Regions from separate parts of the Limosilactobacillus ingluviei str. Autruche 4 genome, predicted to be linked through region 3. Evidence: predicted binding sites of a transcription regulator. Region 3 holds the regulator's gene; each other region holds the start of a gene.
What was found. The regulator Rex, encoded in region 3, represses fermentation and respiration genes when NADH is low (regulators of the CRP and FNR family bind a similar motif). The targets are predictions, from matches to a motif close to TTGTGAANTANTTCACAA.

Region 1 (5,844 bases), on a different contig from region 3:
GGTTGACGTCTTCATCGGTGTCCGGGAAGAGCGGATCTTGCCCGAGGTTCATCAACGCCTTGTTGGCATTGTAGCGAATAAAGGTTAAGACATCATCGGTCCACCCGACTTGATCATAAAGCAAGTGGGTGTACTTTTCTTCGTTGTCGTAGAGGTCGTACAAGAACGTGTACATCCAATCTTTGATTTCTTGTTGGCGCTTGGTGCTTAATTGCCGCATCCCAACTTGGAACTTGTAACCGACGTAAGTCCCGTGCACGGATTCATCCCGTAAAATCAGTTTGATAATTTCAGCCACGTTGTTCAGTTTGTTGTGACCTAAGTAATACAGCGGGGTGTAGAAACCAGAGTAGAAGAGGAAGGTTTCTAAGAACACGTTGGCAATCTTCTTTTTCAGCGGATCTTCTTCGGGGTCTAAGTAGAGATTTCCGATCCGGATGGCCTTGCTTTGCAAGAATTCTTCGGTATCGGACCACTTGAAGATTTCTTCAATTTCGTCGGGCGTATTCAAAGTCGTAAAGATGGTGGAATACGATTTGGCGTGGACGGATTCCATAAACTGAATGTTGTTTAAAACCGCCGTTTCGTGTTGGGTCTTGACGTCTTGCTTTAAGGCCGTCATCCCGGCTTCAGATTGCAAGGTGTCTAACAGGGTCAACCCCCCAAAGACGTGCCCAACCACCCAGCGGTGATCGTCATCCAGTTCGCGCCAGTCATCCAGGTCGTTGGAGACCGGGATCCGGGTATCAAGCCAGAATTGCTCCGTGAGCTTTTCCCAGGTTGCTTTGTCAATCATGTCGGAAACTTGGTTCCAATTGATCGCTTCATAGTTTTTGATTGCCATGGTGTTTGCCTCTCTGTCTGCTAGTTTCTTTGAAAATCGGGCTGGTAAAACCACGTTTTCGATTATATCACGTTGGTACGATGCTTGTGCAGTCGCTTAAATGACACAGGATTCACATTGGTTCGCACCGATTTCGGCACTGTCATCCGTAAAGGTCCGGATGTAGTAGATTGATTTGATGCCCCGTTGGTGGGCGTAGTGACGCAAGATGTTTAAGTCCCGGGTCGTCATCTTGTCGGTGCCGCCGTCCTTCCATTCGTACATCCCGGCCGGAATGGTCGAACGCATGAAAAGCGTCATCGATAAGGACTGGTCGACGTGTTCTTGGGCCGCCGCATAAGTTTCAATGACCGAACGCATATCAGTATCGTACGCAGACTTGTAGTATGGCATTGTATCATTGTTTAAGTATGGGGCCGGGTAGTAAATCTTGCCGATCATCTTTTCTTGCCGTTCTTCGATGCGGTTGATGATTGGGTGCAGGCTGGAAGTGGAATCGCCGATGTAAGAAGTCGAACCATTCGGGGCGACCGCTAGCCGGTAGGCATTGTAAAGTCCATCGGCTTGAATTTTGGCTTTTAATTTCGCCCAATCCGCGGGACCGGGGATAAAGAAGCCTTGGAAGAGTTTCTTGACGGCCGCCGTCTTTGGCCCCCAGTCTTGGCTGAGGTACTTGTCAAAGTAGGAACCATCGGCGTAGGCACTCTTTTCGAATTCATAGAAGCTTTCGCCCTTTTCCTTGGCGATTTCGTTGGAAGCCACCAACGTCCAGTAGTTTAACAACATGAAGTAAACCCCGGTAAATTCGATGGCCACTGGACTGCCGTATTGGATGTGGTGCTTGGCCAAGTAGCCGTGCAGCCCCATCGCGCCCAGCCCGACGGAGTGGTAGAGGTCATTGCCCTTGCGAATGGATGGGACAACGGTCAGGCTTTCCGCGTCTGAAATGTGGGTCAAGGCCCGCATCATGGCCCGGATCGACCGGCCCAGGTCTGGGCTTTCCATCAGGTTAGCGACGTTGGTTGAGCCTAAATTACAAGAAACGTCGGTCCCTAACGTTTCATAGGATTGGTCATCGGCAACCACGGATGGCGATTGGACTTGGGCGATTTCGGAGCACAAGTTGCTCATCGTGATCTTCCCAAAGACCGGGTTGGCCCGGTTTTCGGTGTCTAAATTGACAATGTAAGGATAACCAGATTCTTGTTGCAACTTGGAAATTTCATCTTCCAATTCCCGGGCATCAATCCACTTCTTGGTAATTTCCGGGTTGTTGACCAGGTTGTCATATTCCTTGGTAATGTCAACGTAAGCAAAGGGTTCGCCGTAGACCCGTTCGACGTCGTAAGGGCTAAAGAGGGCCATTTGCGCGCCGGCTTCAACCAGTTCATAGAACTTATCCGGGACGGTAATCCCTAAGGAGAGGGTCTTAAGCCGGATTTTTTCGTCGGCGTTTTCTTTCTTGGCCGATAAAAAAGCGACAATGTCGGGGTGGAAGACCGACAGGTACACGACCCCGGCCCCTTGGCGTTGGCCTAATTGGTTTGAGTAGGAGAAGGCGTCTTCCAATAACTTCATGACCGGGACGACCCCACTGGCTGCACCCTTGATCTTCTTGATTGGGGCCCCGGCTTCCCGTAAGTTGGTCAGGTTGATCCCCACGCCGCCCCCAATCTTAGACAGTTGCAAGGCGGAGTTGATCGTCCGGCCGATCGTGTTCATGTTGTCGGTCGCTTGAATTTCAAAGCAGGAAACAAATTCCCCGCGCCGCTTGCGCCCGACATTTAAGAAGGTCGGGGTGGCCGGTTGGTAGCGTTGGTGGATCAATTCATCGGCCAGATCCATGGCTAAATCTTCATCCCCGCCAGCCAGGAATAAAGCGTTCATTGCGACGCGATCGATGTAATTTTCCAAGTAGTATTCCTTATCGTCGGTCCGCAGGGCGTATTGGGCATAAAATTTGTAAGCGGCCATAAAGGAATGGAACTGGAAGCCGGCACCCTTGAGGTAATCGTACAGCCGGGTAATGAAGGTCATTGAATATTGTTCAATAAAGTCCCGTTCGATGTAGTCGTGATCCATCAACCAGTTCAACCGTTCGGCCACGGAACCAAATTGCTTGGTGTTGGGTTTAACATTCGTAGCCAAGAAATCTTGCAAGGCTTCTTGATCCTTGTTTAATTGAATTTGGCCATTTTTGGGAATGTTGATTTCATTGTTTAAGTCAAAGTATTTAACTTGGGTCAGGTCGATATCAGAGAGTGCCATGGTGTTAAATTCTCCTTCAAGTCAAATTTGTTACATAAAAAAAGAGTGGTGGTCAATTTTCAAACCTCCCACTCGACATGGTTGGGCTGCCGGGGGCACGCCCCAGCCTTATTTCTGGGGGGACCCTAGGCCAATTGCTTGAGCATATCCGGCCGGAAACCGGTAAAAGCTGACCCGTTCGGTAACTTAACTACCGGTGTAGCCTTAAATCCTTCTTGCTTTAATGCATCAACGAATTCGGGTTGTTCATCAATGTTGTGTTCAATAAAGTTGACGTGGTGTTGTTCTAAGAAACGCTTGGTCATCGTGCATTGGATGCAGTTATTTTTGGAAAAGACAGTTACCATCATTAAGTCCCCCTGTTACGAATTTGTTGAATTAAAGTATAGCGGATTTTGCGGAAAAAGCAATTTAAAAACCACCATATCTCGTGGTCGATAAAAAATCGAATACAAGATATGGTGGATAAAAACGGACTTTGATTCGCTTTCAATCACCAGAAAAAAAGATTTGAAAATGATTTTTAAGTCATTTGAACCGTGGTGATCAACGAGAATTTATTATACACTGGTTCAGAGAAAAAAACAGTAAAATGCGCGGAGGAAAAATGAGTCAAGATGAAAAATACATGCGTGCAGCCTTAGCTGAAGCGCGCCAAGCCGAATTGTTGGGGGAAGTGCCAATTGGGGCGGTGGTCGTGTACCAGGGCCAAATCGTGGGGCGTGGCCACAACATGCGGGAAAAATTTCAAGATGCTACCTATCATGCTGAGATGTTGGCCATTATGGAAGCCTGCCAAACCTTGGGGAGCTGGCGCTTGGAAGATTGTGATCTGTACGTCACGCTCGAGCCTTGCATTATGTGCAGCGGGGCGATTATCAATGCCCGGGTCAAGCGGGTGATTTACGCGGCGCCTGACCCCAAAGCCGGGGCCGTGGCGTCACTTTACCATTTATTGAATGATGAGCGGTTGAACCACCAAGTTGAAGTCGTAGCCGGGGTGTTGGCAGCGGAAGGCGGTGAATTGCTGCGGCAATTTTTCCGGGGGATTCGCCGCCGGAAAAAGTTGGCTAAGCAAGCGGCCAAACAAAATAATTGAGAAAAGACTGGTAATTTGGGGGTAAATACGGTAAAGTAGTACTTGCCGTTATGGCCGTAAAGCAAGGTTGGACTCGCGAACCGTGTCAGGACCGGAAGGTAGCAGCACTAAGGATGCTCCGGCTTGTGCTTTATGTACATATTTTGGAATGCCACTGGCGCAGGAGGATAATTCTGCCCGGTGGCTTTTTTCGTTGATCCAAGCATGGTGGCCACAAGGTCAGTCCCAACCGCCTTTTCCCGATAAAAAAACAAATGAGTGAATTGGTTAACAAACGTGACGGGGTTATCTACAATAAGTGTGTAAGGGTTTTCTTAATGATTGACAGAAAGGGGAAATTTACATGCGTGGATTTGCAATGTTGGGACCAAACAAGACCGGGTTTATTGAAAAACCAGATCCGAAAGTTGGCCCGCGCGATGCCTTGGTAAAGCCACTGGCCGTGGCGCCATGTACGTCTGATATTCACACCGTCTTTGAAGATGCGATTGGCCCGCGTGAAGACATGATTTTGGGGCACGAAGCCTGCGGGGAAATCGTTGAAGTCGGCTCCGAGGTGCAGGACTTTAAGGTGGGTGACCGGGTTTTAGTTCCAGCCATCACCCCCGATTGGTCGAAGGTGGAATCGCAAGCTGGCTACGCGGTCCACTCCGGCGGGATGCTGGCCGGCTGGAAGTTCTCCAATATTAAGGACGGGGTCTTTGCGACCCGCTTCCACGTTAACGACGCCGACGGCAACTTGGCCTTATTGCCAAAGGAAATCGACCCGGCCGTTGCGACAATGCTATCGGACATGATCCCGACGGGCTTGCACGCTTCAGAATTGGCCGGGGTCGAGTTTGGGGACACCGTAGCCGTAATCGGGGTGGGCCCAGTTGGCTTAATGGCCGTGCGCGGTGCCGTCTTACACGGCGCGGGCCGTTTGATTGCCGTGGGTTCTAACGACCGGCCGATTACTTTTGAAGTCGCTAAGAAGTATGGCGCCACGGATCTGGTTGATTACCACGCTGGTGATTTAGCAGACCAAATCTTGAAGTTAACCGATGGCAAGGGCGTGGACAAAGTTTTGATTGCCGGTGGGGATGCTGCCCACACCTTTGATCAAGCGATGCGGATCCTCAAGCCCGGTGGCGCGATCGGGAACGTTAACTACTTGAACGGACACGATGATGTGGTCTTCAATGCCGCCAACTGGGGAGTCGGGATGAGTCACAAGACCCTGCACGGTGGCCTGATGCCTGGTGGCCGGCTGCGGATGGAAAAGCTGGCCTCCTTGGTCGTTAACGGCCGGATTGACCCATCTTTGATGATTACCCAACGGTTTGAAGGCTTTGAACACATTGCCGATGCGGTTGAATTAATGCACAAGAAGCCAGCCGACGTGATCAAACCGGTGGTCATTTGCAACGATATCGATTAAGGCCGTAACTGTGGTTAGCAGTGGGGAAACGAAATTTCTCCACTGTTTTTTTATTCGCTGATCAAAGGCGCAGCGAAGGCGAGTTATTAGTTTCAATTGCATATTGATCATGTTAAAATGGATTTTGTGAATTTTAAATTAGAATGGAAAAATACCGGTTATTTTAGGTAACTACGGCCGGCAAATCTGATGAGGAAGGACAGGACGCATTAA
Region 2 (5,844 bases), 810 kb from region 3:
GCAACGGTTTGCGTGACGGGGTTGTACCTGGCTCCACGGAAGCGGCTGCGACGGTGAGCTCGCCCGACGTTAGCAAGCGTTGGGCCTCTTTTTTAAGGGCCGCACTGGCAACGGGGATGCCAATGAAATTTTGGAAGGTGAGGACGGCCAAGGCGTAAGTAGCTAAGAGTGGCAAGTTGGCTTCTTTTAATGCGGCCAGGAGAACCAGGGTTGCCGCGTTGCCGCCAGCAAAAATCGGGGCGCCGACAATTCCGTAATTTTGTCGGTTCAACAGGCTGGCTACTAAAACAATTAAGGCGCAAGCACCAAGGGCGCCGCCGATGGCAATTAAGACGACCTTGGCCTGGCGTTTTAATTCGGCGAGGTTAATCGTAGTCCCAAGCGCGGTCAGCATGATGCCGACAATGGCCATCCCAAACGCCTCGACCCCACTGTTGGTAAAGAGGTCCTTCGGGAGCAGATGCGTCCAGAAGCCAAGGAGGGCGAAGACGGAGATGGTTAAAACGGTGTTGACCAGGGCGTGGGTTTTCCGTGAAATAATTTCACTAACTGCGTACAGGGCTAATAGAATTGTGAGGGGCAAAATGCCAGCCATTGTTATTACCTCCAAATTTAAAGTAGTTGAGCTAAGTGACCAGTGGCTTCTCAAACCCCCGAGGTAAAGAAAAAACCGCCCAGGGCGATGCCTGCGCGGTTGCATTTGTTGAGCCGACACAGGTACGATTTGAGAAGTCTCAAAGAATCGTACCTGTGGAGCAATCACATGTACGATTAATCAGTGCCAGCTTTGCCAGTTAAACTGTTGAATGTTGATCAGCATGTGATTGCCCTCCTTTTTCTTAAAGTTTAATTAGAATAATAACAGAAAAATGAGAGGTGTCAAGTAGGGAAAATAAAAAAGCGGGGCCGCCACATTTTTGCAGCGGCCCCACCAAATTGAGGGCAGTTAATACTAGTGGAATTGCATCCCACCGTCGACTTCTAAGGTTTGCCCAGTGATGTAATCAGAGTCTGGGCCAGCCAAGAAGGCCACGGCATTGGCAACGTCTTCTGGTTCAGATAAACGCTTCAAAGCGATGTCCTTGGCAAAGGTTTGCATTCCCCATTCATCGTCTTTCCCGGCGTTTTGACCAACCTTGTGCGCAATGTCGTACATCATTGGGGTCTTAACAATCCCTGGCGCAAAGGCGTTAACCGTCGTGCCTTCTTCCGCTAATTCACGAGCCACTACTTGGGTGATCCCCCGAATCGCAAACTTGGAACTGGAGTAGACCGTTAAGTTCGGGTTCCCAACCACCCCGGCTTGGGAAGTGGCGTTAATAATCTTACCTGGGTGACCTAATTGCTTGAAGGCAGCGTGGGCTGCTTGGATCCCAAAAATCGTCCCGGCAACGTTAACGGAGTATACGTAGTCGATGTCATCTTCCGTGATCGTGTCGATTGGCGTCGTTGGGGCAACCCCGGCATTGTTGATCATGACGTTGAAGTCACCAAAGTGTTCGACCGTCTTTTCTACGGCAGCAAAAATTTCTTCCCGCTTGGCCACGTCAGCAGCGACAACCAAGGCTTCACCGCCGGCTTGTTCAATCTTTTGCTTGACGTCTTCTAACTTGTTAGCCCGCCGAGCAACTAAGGCTACCGCAAAGCCGTCCTTTGCTAAACGTAAAGCGATTGCTTCCCCAATTCCTTGGCCGGCACCGGTTACCATTGCAACTTTCTTTGTCATGAAAAATTCCACCTTTCACGCTGAAGCGTTTTATATCATTTCGTTGGCACTATTATACGGGAGTTGTTAAACGTCCGTCAATGGGTTTCGTGATTTTTTTCACAGTTTTTGTGAAGGAGATGACAAATTGAGCAAGACTGACACCAAAAAATCGCGACAGGATGCCAAGTTAACGCTTTCAGATGACCGATTTATCGCACAAGCGCCTTCACAGCTTACTGATCAAGCGGTGAAAAATTTTATATAAAAAACTCGCCCCTGCGGATAAGCAAGGGGCGAGCTAATGGTTATTACTTCCGTGGGCGGTAATGGTTAAACAGCCCAACTGCCAGGAGCGCAGTGATAAAGTCAGCGCCGGCTTGGCTGGCTAAAATTCCCGTGTAGCCAAACGAGTGGGCGAAAACGATTAATACAAGGTAAAAGATCACCCCTTGCCGGCAGAAAGAAAGGATAAAAGCCGGCAAGGCTTTGCCCATTGATTGAAACATAGTCGTAAAGACTAAAATCAAACCAGCCAACGTGGCGGAGCTAACCAACCAGCGAATCATGGTAATCCCATGCTTGATCACCGTTGGATCATGCATGAAACCACGAATCAAAGTTGGCGCAAGCAGCCAAATGACGCCGGTCATGATTAAAGCAAACCCGCAAACAACGGTCAAATCTAAGCGCATGGTTTCATTAAAACGTTTGGTATCCTTGGCCCCGTAAGTATAGCCAATTAAGGGTTGCGCACCAAAGGCAAAACCGACAAAGACCATTGTGATGATCATACTGATTTTAAGGGAAATCCCCATGGCGGCCACACTGGAAGGGCCATAAGCAATCAGGTAACGATTGGCCAGTGCCATCGCAAAGGTCGACATTAAGTTGGTTACTGAAGCTGGAATCCCGATGGCTAAAATTTCCCCCTGCATACGGCGGGAAATCTTAGTTTCCCGTGGGGACGTGGTGAGACGCTGACTTTTGGTCCGCAGGTAATAGATCATTAGCAGGTCGGCGAAAATATTACCGGTGACCGTAGCCAGGGCGGACCCCGCGGCACCTAAACCGCAGGTGAAGATAAAGAAAGGATTCAACACAATGTTAATAACCGTCCCAATGACGCTGGCCTTCATCGATTCAACCGCTAAGCCCTCAGTACGTAAAATGTTTACTGGGGCGTAGAAAAAAACGATGAAGGGGGCGCCCGCGGCGATAACCAGGTAGTATTGACGGGCGTATTCCCAAGTGGCCGGGGTTGCTCCCAATAATTTTAATACTGGCGTTTGCAAAAGAAATAGGAGCACTAAGACGATCAAGCCGAGCAAAAAGCCGGCGGAAAAGCAATAACCACTGACGCGGCGAGCTTGGTCAAAGCGTTTCTCACCAAACAGGCGGGAAATCACGGAGGAACCACCTAAGCCGAGGATGTCGCCCAAAGCAACCATTAGGGTAAACAACGGGGCCCCTAAAGAGACCCCCGCTACTAAATTCGCGTTTTGCGTCTGAGCAACAAAAAAGGTGTCCACCAGGTTGTAAACCAAGGCGACGACCATGTTTAACACCACCGGCAAGGCTAAAGTGAAGTAGGCCCGGCGTACGGAGGTGTGTTCAAATAATTCTTCCAAGATAACTTTCCTCATGTAAGTTCTTTTTAATTTAAGCATATCATATGGTGTCAAGTTCCAGATCGAGTTGGATTGGTCTAGGAAACTTATGTAAACTCGGAACCGTTTTCGCACTGTGGAAAGATATTTTAAACGGGAAATCGGACTAATTTATCATCATTTTCTCATTAAAGGCTTGGCAAAGGTAGGGCGGGGGATGATAATAGCACCATTCATTGCAACAGAAAGGAATGATTGATCATGAATACAGCAAACGTCTTATTTATTATGCTGTCGAGCATCCTGGTCTTTTTCATGACCCCGGGGTTGGCATTTTTCTACGGGGGCTTAGTTCCCCGCCGTAATATGGTCAACACGTTCGTTTCGGTCTTTTTCATCTGCGGGCTGGCAGTGATTTTATGGGTCTTGGTTGGTTACTCCTTGTCTTTTTCTGGCAACGTTTGGGGGATCATTGGCAACTTAAATGAGGCCTTACTTAAGCATGTTAACTTGCATCAACTTATGGCCGGCATTCATATTCCGGTGGGTTTATACTCGCTTTATCAAATGATGTTTGCCATTATTACGCCGGCTCTGTTCATTGGAGCAATCGTGGGGCGGGTCCGCCTGTCTTTTTTAGCTGCGTTTATTGTTGCTTGGTCCGGATTGGTGTACTATCCATTGGTACACATGGTTTGGGGCGGCGGGATTTTACAACACCTCGGCACCCTGGATTTTGCTGGTGGCACCGTTGTTCACATTAACGCTGGGGTAACCGCGCTGGTGCTTTCAATTGTAATTGGGCCGCGGTTGAAACAAACCGATCATCATGACAATCAAGCCTTAGTCTTGTTAGGAACGGCAATGTTATGGTTAGGGTGGTATGGTTTTAACGCTGGTTCCGCGTTGGCCATTAACGATGTGGCGATCCAAGCGATGCTGACCACGACCGTAGCTACGGCTGCGGCCATGGTGGCTTGGCAGGGATTGGAAATCTTTTTCAAACCCAACTTGACTTTAGTCGGGAGTTGTACGGGGGCCTTGTGCGGATTGGTCGCCATTACTCCTGCGACGGGGTATGTAACCATTGTCGGGGCTCTAATTATTGGGGCAGGGGCGTCGGTAATTAGCTATTGGTTCGTTGAGTTCGTTAAGCCCAAACTTAAAATTGATGATACGCTGGATGCCTTCGGGTGCCACGGGGTCAGTGGGATTTGGGGCAGTTTGGCCACCGGCCTGTTTGCCACCAGTCAAATTAACCCGGCCGTTGTGCACAATGGTTTGTTTTACGGGGGCGGCTGGACGCAACTCGGCTTACAGACGCTGGCGACAGTTGTTACCATCCTTTATGCTTTTGTGATGGGGTGGTTGATTGTCAAGGTTCTGCAAAAAGTCATGCCCGTGCGACTTTCGGCCCGGGACGAAGCCCAAGGTTGGGTGGGGATTAAAGACTTAGTTGAAGAAGTTTAATTCTAAGGGAAACCAGCAGTTGGCAACGACTGCTGGTTTGTGTTTGGCGGTGGTTGACAAGGCATCGATGACACTTGTAAACTAAAGCCAGAGGTGAATACAACATGAACGGTTTAGAAATCACGCCTGCTGAATGGCAGGTAATGCGCATTGTGTGGTCTAAGCAGGCGGTAACCAGCACGGAAGTGATTCGATTATTAGCCCCGAGTACGGGCTGGAAGGAGGCAACGATCAAGACCTTGTTACGGCGTTTGGTTGCCAAGGGAGCTTTGGCGACGGAGCGCGATGGCCGGGCATTTATTTACCGGCCGTTAGTTGCCGAACAGGCAACGATTGATCAGGCTTTGACCGGCTTGCTAGCCGAAATCTGCCAACGGCACGTGGGGGCGGCACTCTTACATGCGATCGAAACAGTTCCACTGTCACAAACTGATATTGCTAACTTACAAGCAAGTCTTGAACGTAAAATAACGACCGCACCGGCAAAGCTTCCGTGCAACTGTTTACCAATGGCTTGCCACTGCTAATAAAAACAGGTCAACTAAACCTGAGAAAGGGTTTGGTTGACCTGTTTTGTTTTATTGGCCTATTCAGCATCATCACCGGTAATTTCACTTGCGTCAACATTATCGAGGTTTAATTCGTAGGCGTTGCGCAAGTCATCGTCCGTGGGACCAGTGTAGACTTTCCCGCGTTGAATAAAGCCAAAGGTTTGCACTAATTGGTGAACGCGGGCGTTCTTTTCGTGCGTCGAAATTCGAATGTCGCGCACGCCCTTAGCATAAGCAATGCTGATCAGCGTTGACATAATGTAATTGGCAAAGCGCTTACCCCGGTATTTGCTGGAGATGGCAATGCGGTTGATGGTCCCAAAGGGGTGCCCAGCATGGTTCCACTTACCATCGACGATGTAGGCGTAGTGGGTATCACCGAAGGGCATCAACGTCCCGGTGCCCACGATTTCATCTCCGTAAATCAAAACGTAGCAATTATTACTTTCAATATCTTGTTGCATACTTAATTTAGACGGGTAGCCTTGTTGCCACTGAGATGAACCAT
Region 3 (5,844 bases):
GTGGGCTTGGGTGATGAAATCCTGATTTAAGGTCGAATATTCCATCGAGTACCCATCCGCCGCGCTGTTAGGGAAGGTAAAGTTGTAAGGTTGAATGTAATAGACCGTTAACGCGGGATTGGCACGTTGGAGTTGCCGGACGGCCGTGTAATCTAGCGAATGGACCCGATCGTGCTGGGCTAACAGGGTTGCCCCGTAGCGCTGGTTAAAGCGTTGGATCATGTCGGCCGAGTCGTGGGGCGTGGTCTTGATTTCGACCAGCAGTGGTTGGTGGAGTTGCTGAGCGGCTTTTAGGTACTGATCAAATGACGCAACGGGCGCTTGGTGACCATTTTCTTTCGCCGTTAGGGCCGTCAGCTGGCGCAGGGTTAATTGATAGGGAGCCTGATTGACCCCCGTCAAGGCCCGCAAATTTTCATCGTGCATGGCCACAAATTGGTGGTCCTTGGTCTCATGGATGTCCATTTCCACGAAATCCGGGTGGAAATGGGCGGTCTTTTTCAGGGCCGGAATTGTATTTTGCACCCCGTTGCCATTGACGACGCCACGGTGGGCAATCGTAAGGGGGCGGGTCAGACTGTGCTCGCTGAAGTAGGTGCTGGCGTTGGCCGCCGCAGCTAAGGTAAACAGGGCGATTAAGGCTACCGGCAGCCCCCACTGGCGCCAAGTCGCGCGGCGGTGACCAAAGGCCAGGGGGGACGAGGGCAGTTCATCCGCAATTAAGACCAAGAGGCTGAGGATGGTCTGCCAAACGATCAAGAACTCGCTACCGAGTTGGACCAGAGTTAAATTTGCGGTTGCTAAGTGGTGCGGCCACGGGGCGGGCAGCAGATCAAAGCCCGCTTGAGCCACCAAACTGGTCAGGTAAAAAAGCAAAATGACTAACGTCGTCAGCACCGCCAAAGTGAGGAGTTGTTTGACCAGGGGCCACCACTGGCTATGCGCGGTGCGTTGCCAACTGCTGATGAAGGCTGCTTTGGTAGGGACGTGATGGTAAACCATGGTTGGCAGGGTATACAACAAGCGGACCCCGAAGGCGAGGATCACGACGTAACCAAGCACGGTCCCGCTGATCAGCCAGCCGTTGCGGGTCAGGTAGTCCAAGATGAAGGCGGGGACTTTGACCTTGGTTAAGAGCGGGGTTTTGAAAATCAAATTACTGACCGGCAGGATCAAGCTCAAATAGCCCTGTAACAAGGCTAACGAACCCAAGCGCATGTGGGCCAGGGAAGCCCAACTCTCGCCCAGCCAATTGCGCCAGTCAAAGCGGTCGCGGGCCAGCTGGCGGACCGCAATCAACAGGAGGGTAAACTGCGCATAAATGACCCATAGCAACGCCAAAAGTTCAAGAAATAAGGCGATGACCACCAGGGGATGGTGGGTGAGGATCGTGACCACGTTTTGGTAGGAGACAAAGGGGATTTCGCCCGCTTGTAAAATCCAGGTGGTGGCGAATTTAAAACTGGGAATCACGAGAAATTGAATCAGCAAATCTAAGCCGTAACTTATAGCGACAAAGGTCAGCCAGTGGGCCCGGAAAATTTGCCGGTGGCGCTTAAAGGCGTCCCAAAATACTGGCATAATTTCCTCCTTTTTCTGTACATATTTTTCATGTGATAATTATGCCACATCTGCCTGCTGCCCAAAAGAAAACCGCTCCCAAGGGCAGCGGTTTGTGTAAACTTAGGCGAGCGTTCAATTTTAATGCGGCTGATTATGCTTGTTCTTGATCAAAGACTTCCAAGGCTTCGGCCGCATCGGCCCAAGCTTCTTCAGTCTTGGCCAGCTTGGCACTGACTTGATCCAACTCTTTTTGTAGGTCACTGAGCTTGGCAATGTCGGTGGCAATGTCGGGCTTGCTCATCTCTGCTTCAATCGCAGCTTGTTGTTCGCTCAAGTCCGTCATCGTTTGTTCCAATTGATCGGCTTGGCGTTGGAGCTTGCGGCGGGCCCGTTGGGTTTCCTTGCTTTGTTGGTAGGATTGTTGCTTTGCCGATGGCGCGCTGGTGGTCGTCGGGTTTGCGGTGGCCGGCTGGCTGGCCGCTTGCTTGGCTAAGGCCGCAAGGTAGTCGTCGTAGTTGCCTTCGTACGCCGTCATCTGATCCTTGGTTACCGCCAAGACGTCGGTGGCCACTTGGTTGATAAAGTACCGGTCATGGGAGATAAACAGCACGGTCCCCGGGAACTCATTAATCGCCGTTTCCAAGACTTCCCGACTGTCGATGTCCAAGTGGTTGGTCGGTTCATCGAGAATCAAGTAGTTGATCGGTTCAAAGGAGAGCTTGGTTAATTCCAAGCGGGCCTTTTGTCCCCCCGATAAGTCCTTGACCAGCTTAAAAACGTCATCGCCCACGAATAAGAAACTCCCCAGCAAGGAGCGAATTTCGGTTTCGGGGACTTCTGGATGGTCATCCCACACTTCATCGAGGACGGTCTTTTCCGGGTGCAGTTGTTGTTGCTCCTGGTCGTAGTAGCCGATTTGCAGGCCGACCCCAAACTTAATCTCCCCGCTGATGGCCGGTAGTTTATGCAAGAGGGTCTTGAGCAGCGTGGATTTGCCGATCCCGTTGGGGCCGATGATGCCGATTCGCTGGCCCTTGGTTTCAGTAAAGGAGAAGGGGCCGGCTAAGGGCTGGTCGTGGTAGCCGATTTTTAAATCTTGCACCGTTAACACGTCGTTGCCGCTTGGTTCACCGTAGGTAAAGGAGAAGTGAATGGAGCGGTCATCGCTGACCGGGCGGGTTAAGCGGTCCATTTTTTCCAGCTGCTTGCGCCGGGCTTGGGCGCGCTTGGTTGTCGAAGCGCGGACAATGTTGCGGTTGACAAAGTCTTCTAAGGCGGCAATCTTTTTTTGCTGTTGTTCGTAGTGCTTTAGTTCAGCTTTGAGCTTGTCGGCCTTATGGTGCATAAAAGCAGTGTAGTTCCCGGTGTAGTGGGTCAACGTTTTGTTATCCAGGTCATAGACTTCATTAACGACCTTGTCTAAGAAGTAGCGGTCGTGCGACACGATTAATAAGGCCCCGGCATACCCCTTTAAGTAGTCTTCCAACCAGCTCAAAACCCCCATGTCAAGGTGGTTGGTTGGTTCGTCGAGGATCAACAAGTTGGGGGCTTGGAGCAGGATTTTGGCCAGGGCCAACTTGGTCTTTTGCCCTCCGGAGAGCGAATTGACCGGCATCTCATACATGGCTTCGCTAAAGCCAAAGCCGGTTAAGACCCCGCGAATTTTGGAATCAATGGCAAAGCCGTCCTGCTTTTTAAAGCTGGTTTGCAAGCGATCATATTCGCTGAGAATTTCTTGGTAGGCCGGACTGGTGGCATCCACGCTGGCCAGCTGTTCTTCTAAAGCGTGCAGCCGCTTTTCCATCGCGTGAAGCGGCGCAAAGACGCCGTCTAATTCGGCCCAAATCGTATTTTGACTGTCGAGGCCTTGATCCTGGGCTAAGTAACCGATCGTGACGTTTTTGCCGACGGCCAGGGTCCCTTCATCGGGTTCGGTAATTTGGGCCAGGATCTTGAGCAAGGTCGTCTTCCCTGCCCCGTTGCGGCCGACCAAGGCGACCCGGGCCTGATCATTGATTTGTAAGTTGATATTGTGAAATAAAACGTCCGCCCCAAACCGGCGCAAGACGTCGTGGGTTTGCAATACAAGCATTTTGTCAAAACCTATCTTTCTATCCGTTCTTATCTTCAGTCAATCCAAATTTTACCATGCTTTTTTGCCAACCAACCATAACTTTTCTTGCAATTAGGTTCACAAAGGAGCCGGGAATTGCTAGAATAAGTTGTATGCTAAATTCACAAGAACCATAAATTTTTAGTTGAGGAGGGAATGTGAACATGCCATCTCGGAAAATTCCGCGGGCGACAGCCAAGCGACTGCCGGTCTATTACCGTTACTTGAACGTGCTCTTGAATGCCAATAAGAAGCGGGTGTCATCGACTGAATTATCAGAGGCAGTCCAAGTTGACTCTGCCACGATTCGCCGGGACTTCTCTTACTTTGGTGAATTAGGGAAGCGGGGCTACGGCTATGATGTCGAGAGCCTGTTAAAGTTTTTCCGGGGGATCTTGAACCAAGACAAGCTGACCAGTGTCGCCTTAGTCGGGGTCGGGAGCCTGGGGAGTGCCTTGATGAATTACAATTTCCACCAAAGCACCAACTTACGGATCAGCGCGGCCTTTGATCCGAAGCCGGAATTGGCGAATACGATCAAGAGTGGGATTCCGGTTTATCCGGCGTCTGAATTAAAGAAGCAGATTAAAGAACAACAAATTGACGCGGTCATTTTAACCGTGCCCGGGGAAAAATCCCAGGCCGTGACGGATGAACTCGTTGAAGCGGGGGTTCACGGGATCTTAAACTTTACTCCAGTCCGGTTGTCAGTTCCCAAGGATGTCCAAGTCCAAAATATTGATTTGACGAATGAATTGCAAACCTTGATTTACTTTATTGAAAGCAACAAGGGGCAAGATTAGTTCGCCGCTTTTCCCAAGCGGGTGTGGCTTGGGTTCGTTAGCGCTGTTCCAGCTGAGCTGGGGCAGCTTTTTTGATACCGATGCCAACGGCGCTCTACCAATCGCTCGGCCAATACGTCAAAAAAGGTCAAACTTTTTGGTTGCAATCTGACTGAACCGTGTTATAGTAGAAAATGTAATTAGCACTGAACGAGGTTGAGTGCTAACACTCCTCAACCAGGAGTGCTAAAATTACGGAAACTAGAATTATTATATGGAGGGATTAACGTGTTAAAGCCATTAGGAGATCGCGTAGTTCTGAAAGCTGAAGAAGAAGAAAAGACGGTTGGGGGCATTGTGTTAGCTTCCAACGCCAAGGACAAGCCTACGACGGGGAAGGTTGTTGCTGTCGGTGAAGGGCGGACCTTGGACAATGGTCAACACGTTGCCGTAAGCGTTAAGGAAGGCGATAAGGTCCTCTTTGATAAGTACGCCGGCCGGGAAGTTGAATACGACGGGGGAAAGTACCTGGTCGTTCACGAAAAAGACCTGGTGGCCGTGATTGATTAACCGCCACGATTAAGTTGGCCAATTGATTAAGTTTGAAATTAATTTGAGGTGAAATAAGAATGGCAAAGGAATTGAAGTTTGCTGAAGATGCACGTCGGGCAATGTTGCGCGGGGTTGACAAGTTAGCTGACACGGTTAAGACGACGATTGGACCAAAGGGCCGCAACGTGGTCTTAGAACAAAGCTACGGCTCCCCAACGATTACTAACGACGGGGTGACGATTGCCAAGAACATCGAATTGGAAGATCACTTTGAAAACATGGGGGCCAAGCTGGTTTCTGAAGTTGCTTCCAAGACTAACGACATTGCCGGGGACGGGACGACCACGGCGACGGTCCTGACCCAAGCGATCGTCAACGAAGGGATGAAGAACGTGACGGCCGGGGCGAACCCAGTTGGCATCCGGCGCGGGATCGAAAAGGCTACGGCCGCAGCCGTGGCTGAATTGAAGACGATGAGTCACGATGTCAAGACCAAGGATGACATTGCACAAATCGCTTCGATCTCTGCTGCAAACCCAGAAGTAGGCCAATTGATTGCGGACGCAATGGAAAAGGTTGGTAACGACGGGGTTATCACGATTGAAGACTCCCGTGGGGTGGACACCAGCGTGGACGTGGTTGAAGGGATGAGCTTTGACCGCGGGTACATGTCCCAATACATGGTTACTGACAACGACAAGATGGAAGCTAACCTGGACAACCCATACGTCCTGATCACGGACAAGAAGATTGCCAACATCCAAGACATCTTGCCACTGCTCCAATCCGTTGTGCAAGAAGGTCGGGCCCTGTTGATCATCGCCGATGACATTA

Region 1: the regulator Rex is predicted to act here: its motif matches at 4,468-4,485, upstream of BN54_RS09085 (NAD(P)-dependent alcohol dehydrogenase).
Region 2: the regulator Rex is predicted to act here: its motif matches at 1,835-1,852, upstream of BN54_RS01455 ((S)-acetoin forming diacetyl reductase).

The regions. Positions count from the first base shown of each region.
Region 1 covers NZ_HE997177.1:67,105-72,948, reverse strand. Annotated here, with positions in the region: gene nrdF (class 1b ribonucleoside-diphosphate reductase subunit beta) at 1-844, opposite strand, end outside; gene nrdE (class 1b ribonucleoside-diphosphate reductase subunit alpha) at 941-3,112, opposite strand; gene nrdH (glutaredoxin-like protein NrdH) at 3,238-3,459, opposite strand; gene tadA (tRNA adenosine(34) deaminase TadA) at 3,720-4,211, shown strand; RNA gene ffs (signal recognition particle sRNA small type) at 4,260-4,356, shown strand; gene BN54_RS09085 (NAD(P)-dependent alcohol dehydrogenase) at 4,555-5,631, shown strand; gene secA (preprotein translocase subunit SecA) at 5,844-5,844, shown strand, end outside.
Region 2 covers NZ_HE997173.1:294,906-300,749, forward strand. Annotated here, with positions in the region: gene BN54_RS01450 (hypothetical protein) at 1-595, opposite strand, end outside; gene BN54_RS01455 ((S)-acetoin forming diacetyl reductase) at 953-1,726, opposite strand; gene BN54_RS01460 (MATE family efflux transporter) at 2,017-3,336, opposite strand; gene BN54_RS01465 (ammonium transporter) at 3,577-4,785, shown strand; gene BN54_RS01470 (CopY/TcrY family copper transport repressor) at 4,890-5,312, shown strand; gene BN54_RS01475 (GNAT family N-acetyltransferase) at 5,372-5,844, opposite strand, start outside.
Region 3 covers NZ_HE997173.1:1,108,630-1,114,473, reverse strand. Annotated here, with positions in the region: gene BN54_RS05470 (glycerophosphoryl diester phosphodiesterase membrane domain-containing protein) at 1-1,581, opposite strand, end outside; gene BN54_RS05465 (ABC-F family ATP-binding cassette domain-containing protein) at 1,715-3,655, opposite strand; gene BN54_RS05460 (redox-sensing transcriptional repressor Rex) at 3,841-4,479, shown strand; gene groES (co-chaperone GroES) at 4,747-5,028, shown strand; gene groL (chaperonin GroEL) at 5,088-5,844, shown strand, end outside.